DNA from 3 places in the Kluyvera huaxiensis genome. Region 2 is predicted to be linked to each of the others. Evidence: predicted binding sites of a transcription regulator. Region 2 holds the regulator's gene; each other region holds the start of a gene.
What was found. The regulator CRP, encoded in region 2, controls carbon source genes, mostly activating them, when cyclic AMP is high. The targets are predictions, from matches to a motif close to ATGTGANNNNNNTCACAT.
Positions count from the first base shown of each region.

Region 1: a site for CRP is predicted at 1,354-1,371, ahead of azuC (stress response protein AzuC). Genes of this name have one in related genera too.
Region 3: a site for CRP is predicted at 1,789-1,806, ahead of ldtB (L,D-transpeptidase). Genes of this name have one in related genera too.

Region 1 is NZ_JBEFLV010000012.1:64,963-68,247, forward strand. Features, by position in the region: gene ABOC97_RS13850 (MFS transporter) at 1-1,243, opposite strand, end outside; gene azuC (stress response protein AzuC) at 1,453-1,542, shown strand; gene ABOC97_RS13860 (DUF2766 family protein) at 1,624-1,875, shown strand; gene ABOC97_RS13865 (non-heme ferritin-like protein) at 1,945-2,448, opposite strand; gene ABOC97_RS13870 (DJ-1/PfpI family protein) at 3,080-3,285, shown strand, end outside.
Region 2 is NZ_JBEFLV010000023.1:49,051-52,335, reverse strand. Features, by position in the region: gene ABOC97_RS19985 (phosphoribulokinase) at 1-592, shown strand, start outside; gene ABOC97_RS19980 (OsmC family protein) at 604-1,008, opposite strand; gene crp (cAMP-activated global transcriptional regulator CRP) at 1,312-1,944, shown strand; gene ABOC97_RS19970 (YccS/YhfK family putative transporter) at 1,999-3,285, shown strand, end outside.
Region 3 is NZ_JBEFLV010000003.1:180,645-183,929, reverse strand. Features, by position in the region: gene ABOC97_RS04835 (glycoside hydrolase family 31 protein) at 1-46, shown strand, start outside; gene ABOC97_RS04830 (ABC-F family ATPase) at 94-1,686, opposite strand; gene ldtB (L,D-transpeptidase) at 1,903-2,823, shown strand; gene ABOC97_RS04820 (GntR family transcriptional regulator) at 2,871-3,285, opposite strand, start outside.

The DNA.
Region 1 (3,285 bases), on a different contig from region 2:
CCAGCGTAATACCCAACCCGATAGCTAACTGGCTAGCGGTACTGAACAACGTGTTGGCGTAACTCATCTGCGGGGAAGGGACGTCGGCAAAGGCCAGCGTGCTCACCCCGGTAAACTGGATAGAGCGGAATACGCCGCCCAGATACAATATCAGCATAATGGCCCACACCGGCGTCTGTGGCGTCAGGAAGGCACAGGCAACAAGTGCCAGCACATTGAGTGCACCGTTAAGCAACAGCAGACGACGAAAACCGAGCCAACGTATCAGCGGCGTGGTGGCGGGTTTTATCGTCAAATTGCCGACGAAGACCGCCAGTACCAGCAGCCCGGAATGGAATGGGTCCATGCCAAACCCAATCTGGAAGAGCAGCGGTAGCAGGAAGGGGACGGCACTGATCGATGCACGGAAGAGTGAACCGCCGTACATTGTCACCCGGAAGGTAGGGACCTGCAGGGCGTCCATGCGGATCATTGGTGACGGACTACGGCGGAAATGGCGTAGCGCATAATAGAAGGTCGCACCGCCAAGCAACAGCAGCGCAACAACCAGACCTGCCTGCATTTTCTCAGCGCCAAGCAGTTCCATGGCGTAGACCAGACTGACCATCGAAACCGAGGTGGCCAAAAAGCCGGGCAGATCGAAAGGACGACGTTCGTCTTCGCGGATATTTGGAATAATTCGCAGCGCCAGAATGATGGCAATAATTCCCAGCGGGACGTTAATAAAGAAGATCCAACGCCAGTCGGCCACGCTGGTGATAAATCCCCCCAGCGGTGGCCCAATAATCGGGGCGATGAGCGCCGGCCAGGTAAGCGTGGCAATGGCGGTAATTAGCAGATGCTTAGGCGTGGTTCGCAGTACGGCGAGGCGACCAACTGGCACCATAAGTGCACCGCCAACGCCCTGAAGGATACGCATGGCGACAAAGCTGTCGGCGCTGGTGGCGAGCCCGCAAAACACCGAAGAGAGCGTAAAAATAGCCAGCGCGAGGCTGAAGATGGTGCGGGCGCCGAAGCGGTCGGCTATCCAGCCGCTGGCAGGGATCAATACTGCGAGGGTGATCAGGTAGGCGCTGATGCCGATATTCAGATCGACAGCTTCGACGCCGAAGGTCTTCGCCATGTCTGGCAAGGCGGTGGCAATCACCGTCCCATCAAGGAACTCCATAAAGAATGCACCGGCCACAAGCAGCGCCGCAGGGGATACCCCGCGACTCGCCTGGGCCTGGAGAGGCTCACTCATTTTTCTTACCCTATCAAAAAAATACGTAATATTTATAAGTTTTGTAGAGGCTGTAAGTGGTAGATTTCTATAGCAAAATTATCATAAATATAACAATCGCAAAGAAATCGATGTGATTTTCATCACAAATAGGTTGATTTATGTGATGTGTGTCATATTATGTGCCCATAGACAGTAACACCTGCATAACAAAAAACTGGAGTGTCACTATGAAACAGCGCATGCGTAAAATCCTCAAAAGCATGTTTGAAAACTACTGCAAAACTTTCAAAGACGTACCGCCTGGCGCTATGTTCTGATAAAAAAAACCTGCCACGGCAGGTTTTTTTATCTTCTGCAAAAGTAGGTTACTATTACGCTCCGCAAAATAGGAGCAAAAAATGTCCCAGAACCTCACCCCTGACGATGAACTGGTTTCCGATGTGGTTGCCTGTCAGCTCGTTATCAAGCAGATCCTCGACGTTATTGACGTGATCGCTCCGGTTGAAGTGCGCGATAAGATGGCATCACAACTGAAATCGATTAATTTCGCCACCCATCCGGCTGGTGCCGATCCGGTGACGCAGCGGGCGATTCAAAAAGCGATTGCTCTGATTGAGCTGAAGTTTACGCCGCAGGAAGCCGCGCACTAGTCGGTAGGCAGTCTTCAGTATCCTGAAGACTGAACGGTAAGGGCGCTCAAAACGCCCTTGCTGGGTAAATTAATGCTGCTGGTGGGTCATCACGTTCAGCAGGTGCTGGTCAGTTTGCTGGATACACAGACCGGCTTTACGCGCGCTACGGACTTCATCCAGAATCGTCTTCAGTAAGATACCATCCTGTTCCTGCTCTTCTTCCAGCGCGTTCAGGAAGCTCAGGGTACTATCGTCTTGAAGCACTTTCGCTTCCTGGGCGAGTTCCGACAGCGTTGATGTGCGTTGTTCATGATCTTCGATGGTTTTGATGAAAAGATCTTCAAGGGTTGCGCATTTATCTTCGCGGGCAACAAAGGCTTTTACCACCGGATAGGCGCCGGATTTCTTCATGTAATCGAACACACGCATCATTTGCGTTACGCTGGACTGTGCTTGAGCACGTAGAAACGTCGCCGTTCCGTTCAGCCGATGTTCTGAGCACCACTCGCTCAAACGCAAATAATGATTAGATGCATAAAACTCAAGATTCATCTGAGCATTAAGCTTTTGAACCATTCCCAAAACTGCCATATAAATGTCCTTATTACTGGGTAGGAACGATACGCGTGATATCGCATAGTTCTTAATAGCCGCTAACCATGCGCTATTTCCGCGTTTGAGTGTGACTACATATTATCTGCAGTCCTCATGCATGACCGAAATATAGAGTAACTCCGGCTCTAAAAAGAATACTCTTTGAGCGAATGTAAGAAAACTCTTATAGGCCGCTTTTTACGTTTCGTTACAACAGATATTGAAATTGGCTTATTATTCAGTATTTAATATTAATATCGACATAAATAATAGCAATTATAACTGTTCATTATCGCATCCATAAATTTTGTTAATGTATTGGATTGATATTACATCATGTGCACTGAAAAATGTGATCTGTGTCGATAATAATCATTCGACAAACCTATTTGATAGATGTGTTTAGTAATGTTTGATATGAATGATACATTAACAATAATAATTTTAATTTATGTATCGTGTTTTTTTATGAATCAGTAAAATATTGCAGTGACGTTAAATTTGTTTTAGATCATTTTTGATTGCGGCAGGCAAGAGGATTATGTTCACGCTATTTTAGCATGTGCAAAGTTCCCTCCGTTTTGTCATCCTGGGGGGACTATATTGATATGAATTTACAGGAGTTAAAATGAAACAGGTTGCAGTATTGCTAGCCCCTGGTTTTGAGGAAGGGGAAGCGATTGTCACTATCGATATTCTGCGCCGTCTGCATATCGGTGTCGAACTGGTTTCGTGCGCGGAATCTCGTGCGGTTGTGAGCTATCACGACATTCCGATGGTGGCGGACGCAACGCTGGCAGAACGTCTCGATACTCTGTACGACGCGATTGTGCT
Region 2 (3,285 bases):
GGGGCAATCACGCAAATACCTACACACTTACGATGAAGCGGTACCGTGGAATCAGGTGCCGGGGACATTTACCCCGTGGCAGCCGCTGCCGGAACCGACCGATGTGCTGTTTTATGAAGGGCTGCACGGCGGCGTCGTCACGCCGCAGCACGACGTCGCGCGCCATGTCGATCTGCTGGTGGGCGTAGTGCCTATCGTTAACCTAGAGTGGATCCAGAAAATGATCCGTGACACCAGCGAGCGCGGCCATTCCCGCGAGGCGGTGATGGACTCCGTCGTGCGCTCAATGGAAGATTACATCAACTTCATTACGCCGCAGTTTTCTCGCACCCATATCAACTTCCAGCGCGTACCCACGGTAGACACCTCAAACCCGTTCGCCGCGAAAAGTATTCCGTCGCTTGATGAGAGTTTTGTGGTGATTCATTTCCGCAATCTGGAAGGGATCGATTACCCATGGCTATTAGCCATGCTGCAGGGGTCATTCATCTCACATATGAACACGCTGGTGGTGCCCGGCGGGAAGATGGTGCTGGCGATGGAACTCATCATGACGCCGCTGGTGCAGCGTCTGATGGAAGGTCGAAATTAACGTCGAGGGGATTACCCCTCGATAACTTCGTAAGAGTGGGTGATATTGACCGCTTTCTCCAGCATCAGCGCCACGGAGCAGTACTTCTCGGCAGAGAGATCGACCGCACGCGATACCGCCGCGTCTTTGAGCTCTTTGCCAGTCACGATGAAGTGCAGATTGATATGGGTAAACAGGCGCGGAGCCTCTTCACGGCGTTCGGAAGTCAGCTTCACTTCACAGTCGGTCACGTTGTAGCGACCTTTTTGCAAAATAGAAACCACGTCAATGGCGCTACAGCCACCCGCGGCCATCAGCACCACTTCCATAGGGCTTGGCGCTTTATCACCAGAATTGCCGTCCATCAGAATTTGGTGTCCTGAAGCAGACTCACCGAGGAAGGTTAACCCCTCAACCCATTTCACACGTGCTTGCATAATTTTTAACTCCCAGGTTGCAATTTTCTTCTCAGATTACGCGCACATAACAATTCTCGCAACGGAAGGCGATCCCCGTCATGCTGAAGCGAGACACCAGGAGACACGCGGCTAAAGCTATGCTAAAACAGTCGGGATGCTACGGTAATACATAAACGTACTGCATGTATGCAGAGGACATCACATTACAGGCTGCGGCGCTATTCGACAGCCGACTTCCCAGGTAACGGGAAGGATACTATTGCAACCAGTGGCTGCAAGGTTTTGCCGCTGGGAAGAGCTTATAACAGAGGATAACCGCGCATGGTGCTTGGCAAACCGCAAACAGACCCGACTCTCGAATGGTTCTTGTCTCATTGCCATATTCATAAGTACCCATCGAAGAGCACGCTGATTCACCAGGGTGAAAAGGCAGAGACGCTGTATTACATCGTAAAAGGCTCAGTGGCTGTACTCATCAAGGATGAAGAAGGCAAAGAGATGATCCTCTCTTACCTCAACCAGGGCGATTTCATCGGTGAGTTAGGCCTGTTTGAAGAAGGCCAGGAACGCAGCGCATGGGTAAGAGCAAAAACCGCTTGTGAAGTTGCTGAAATCTCTTATAAAAAATTCCGTCAGCTGATTCAGGTTAACCCAGACATCCTGATGCGCCTGTCTTCGCAAATGGCACGTCGTCTGCAGATTACTTCTGAAAAAGTGGGTAACCTGGCATTCCTGGATGTGACCGGGCGTATCGCTCAGACTCTGCTGAATCTGGCCAAACAGCCTGACGCCATGACCCACCCAGACGGTATGCAGATCAAGATTACCCGTCAGGAAATCGGTCAGATCGTCGGTTGTTCCCGCGAAACCGTGGGCCGTATTCTGAAAATGCTGGAAGATCAAAACCTGATCTCCGCACACGGCAAGACCATTGTCGTTTACGGTACCCGCTGATCCCGCTAAAACGGCATATTGTCTAAACAATATGCCGTTTTTACTTATCCCCTTATGTGGCGCAGGCTGATTTACCATCCGGAAGTCAACTATGCACTGCGGCAAACGCTGGTGTTATGTTTGCCGGTTGCCATCGGCCTGATTCTCGGCCACCTTCAGCAAGGCCTCCTGTTTTCACTGGTTCCCGCCTGCTGCAATATCGCCGGTCTTGATACACCGCATAAACGTTTTTTTAAACGTCTGACTATCGGTGGCTGCCTGTTTGCCGGATGCAGTCTTGCCGTACAGTTGCTGTTGGAGCATGAAATCCCGCTGCCGTTAATACTGACCGGGCTTGCGCTGATTCTCGGCGTGACGGCGGAGATCAGCGCGCTGCACGGGCGTCTGCTGCCGGCATCGCTTATTGCCTCTATTTTCACCCTCAGCCTCGCCGGCAATATGCCTATCTGGCAGCCGTTGCTGCTCTACGCTCTGGGTACACTGTGGTTCGGTTTATTCAACTGGTGGTGGTTCTGGATGTGGCGGGAACAGCCGCTGCGCGAATCGCTAAGTCTGCTCTATCGTCAACTTGCCGACTATTGTGAAGCAAAGTACAGCCTGTTGACCCAGCATACCGATCCCAGCACCGCGCTGCCCCCGCTGTTAAACCGTCAGCAGAAGGTGGTGGATTTAATCTCCCAGTGCTACCAGCAGCTGCATATGCTGGCGGCCAATCAGCACAACGATTACAAGCGTCTGCTGCGGGCGTTTCAGGTTGGGCTGGATTTACAAGAGCACATTTCCGTTAGCCTGCATCAACCGGAAGAGGTGCAAAAACTGGTTGAACGTAGCCACGCCGAAGCCGTGATCCGCTGGAACGCCCAGACCGTCGCCGCCCGCCTGCGCGTACTGGCAGACGATATTCTCTACCATCGCTACCCCAGCCGCTTCACGATGGAAAAGCAGATTGGCGCGCTGGAAAAAATTGCCCACCAGCACCCGGATAACCCCGTTGGCCAATTCTGCGCCTGGCACTTTAGCCGCATCGCCAAAGTGCTGCGCGCGCAGCGCCCGCTGTATCCACGCAATCTGATGGCTGACAAAGAGCGCCGACTGCCATTTTTCCCGGCGCTGAAAAGCTATCTGTCGCTGAAATCCCCGGCGCTGCGTAACGCCGCGCGGCTAAGCGTGATGCTGAGTATTGCCAGCCTGATGGGCACAGCCCTGCATTTACCCAAGCCGTACTGGATCCTGATGACGGTACTGCTGGTGACGCAAAACGGCTATGGGGCAACTCGGGTACGTATCTTCCACCGAGCGGCGGGAACCCTGGCAGGCCTGGTGATCGCCGCCTTCGCCCTG
Region 3 (3,285 bases), on a different contig from region 2:
GCTGTTGATTAACGGCGAAGAAAACGGTGAATGGGTGCGAGGATAACCTTGTACCGCAGCCCTCTCCTTCGGGAGAGGGCACGGCAATCAATATTACTCGACGCCTTTAGTACGCAGGTAATCTTCGTAGTTACCGGTGAAGTCCACCACGCGCTCAGGCGTAATTTCAATCACGCGGGTCGCCAGCGAGCTGACGAACTCACGGTCGTGAGAAACGAAGATCAGGGTGCCCTGATACATTTCCAGCGCCATGTTCAGTGATTCGATGGATTCCATATCCAGGTGGTTGGTAGGTTCATCCATCACCAGGATGTTCGGTTTTTGCATCATCAGCTTACCGAACAGCATACGACCCTTCTCACCACCGGACAGTACTTTCGCCGGTTTTTTGATATCGTCCTGGCTGAATAACAGACGCCCCAGGAAGCCACGGACCACCTGCTCGTCATCACCTTCCTGTTTCCACTGGCTCATCCAGTCGAATACGCTCAGGTCGTTATCGAAATCTTCTGCGTGATCCTGCGCATAGTAACCAATCTGCGCGTTCTCGGACCATTTCACGGTGCCATGATCCGGGGTCAGTTCGCCAACCAGCGTCTTCAGCATGGTGGATTTACCCACGCCGTTGGCACCCAGGATGGCAATCTTCTCGCCAACTTCCAGCAGCAGATTGAAATCTTTAAACAGCGGGCCGTTATCAAAACCTTTGCTGAGCTCTTCCACCGCCAGCGCGTTACGGAACAGTTTCTTATCCTGCTCGAAGCGGATGAACGGGTTCTGGCGGCTGGAGGCTTTCACTTCGTCCAGCTTGATTTTATCAATCTGACGAGCACGGGAGGTGGCCTGACGAGATTTAGAGGCGTTGGCGCTAAAGCGGCTAACGAAGGATTGCAGGTCAGCAATCTGCGCCTTTTTCTTAGCGTTATCAGCCAGCAGACGTTCACGCGCCTGGGTCGCCGCGGTCATGTATTCGTCGTAGTTACCCGGGTACACGCGCAGTTCGCCGTAGTCCAGATCCGCCATGTGGGTACACACCATGTTCAGGAAGTGACGGTCGTGCGAGATGATAATCATGGTGCTATCGCGATCGTTGAGCGTCTGCTCCAGCCAGCGAATGGTATCGATGTCCAGGTTGTTCGTTGGTTCATCGAGCAGCAGGATATCTGGGTTAGAGAACAGCGCCTGCGCCAACAGCACACGCAGTTTCCAGCCCGGTGCGACTTCGCTCATCAGACCGTAATGCTGCTCAACCGGAATCCCCACGCCCAGCAGCAGTTCACCTGCACGGGATTCCGCGGAGTAACCGTCCATCTCGCCGTAAAGCACTTCGAGGTCGGCCACTTTGTAGCCATCTTCTTCGCTCATTTCAGCCAGACCATAAATACGGTCGCGCTCTTGCTTCACTTCCCACAGCTCGCCGTGGCCCATGATCACCGTATCGAGCACGGTGAAGGTTTCGAAGGCGAACTGATCCTGGCGCAGCTTACCGATGCGTTCGTTCGGATCGAGGGAAACGTTGCCCAGCGTCGGTTCTAAGTCGCCGCCAAGGATTTTCATAAAGGTGGATTTGCCGCTCCCGTTAGCGCCAATCAGGCCGTAACGGTTGCCGCCGCCAAATTTGACGGAGATATTTTCGAACAGCGGCTTACTGCCAAACTGCATGGTGACGTTGCTGGTAACTAACACGGGAGTATCCTGAAGAATGTGACAAACCGCCTATTGTGCCACAATTCCGAATAAAAAGCGCCCGCCATCGCAAGACGCTAAACTGTAACTGAAGTGAAAAAAATGTGATTTAGTACACATCCGAATTCCATGCGGCACAGAATGCACATATAATGCGCTCCTACTAACAGGGTAAATTCCTAAACAACCGCCGTAAGGCACTGATACCTCGCACACATGAACATGAAATTAAAAACGATTTTCGCTGCGGCGCTTGCTGTCGTGGGCTTCTGTAATTCGGCATCTGCGGTAACGTATCCGCTGCCGACCAACGGCAGCCGCATTGTCGGTCAGAACCAGGTCATCACCATTCCTGACAACAATAAGCAACCGCTGGAATACTTCGCGGCCCAGTATCAGATGGGTTTGTCCAACATGCTGGAAGCAAACCCTGGCGTGGATACCTACCTGCCAAAAGGCGGCACCGTGCTGAATATTCCTCAGCAGCTGATCCTGCCGGATACCGTGCATGAAGGTATTGTCATTAACAGCGCAGAAATGCGTCTGTACTACTACCCGAAAGGCACTAACACCGTTATCTTGCTGCCAATCGGTATCGGCCAGTTGGGCAAAGATACGCCAATCAACTGGACGACCAAGGTAGAACGTAAGAAAGCCGGTCCAACCTGGACGCCAACGGCGAAAATGCACGCGGAATATATCGCCGCAGGCAACCCGCTGCCAGCCGTTGTTCCCGCCGGCCCGGATAACCCTATGGGGCTGTACGCGCTGTATATCGGCCGTCTGTACGCTATCCACGGCACCAACGCCAACTTCGGTATCGGCCTGCGTGTAAGCCACGGCTGTGTGCGTCTGCGTAACGAAGACATCAAGTTCCTGTTCCAGAACGTGCCGGTTGGCACCCGCGTCCAGTTTATTGATGAGCCAGTGAAAGCGACCACCGAGCCAGATGGCAGCCGCTTCATTGAAGTTCACAACCCGCTGTCTACCACGGAAGCGCAGTTCGAAGGTGGTGAAATTGTGCCAATCGCACTGACCCAGGCGGTACAGAAAGTGACTGGCCAGTCTGACGTTGACCAGAGCATCGTTGACCAGGCGGTTAAAAACCGTTCCGGGATGCCGGTTCGTCTGAACTAAGTCGGCTTCAAAATAGAAAATGGCGGGTTAATCACCCGCCATTTTTTTTAGCTGTTATTCACAATCACAATGCCGCCATGATCGTAACGATAGTGGCAGTGCGCGTACTCCAGCGGCGTCCCGTCGTCCAGATAGATAACCTGCTCCACTTCCAGAATTGGATCGCTCGGCTCGCAGCTCAGATGCTGCTGGTCCAGTTCATCCGGCTTTATCGCCCGAACGACGCGGTAGGAGCCCATCATTTTAAGCCCGAGATTGTCCTGCACGTAGCGAAACACCGAGCTTTCCAGATGCGCCTTACTCAGCCCTGGCACCAGCGATACCGGCATCACCGTGATATCCAACGACAGAGGTTCGCCGTTAAGCAAACGCAGGCGGACAAAATCGTAGACCGGCGCATCGGCGTTAATCAGCAATGAAGCCTGCTCTTTCTCGGTTGGAAAACGTAGCTCAAAGCGCACC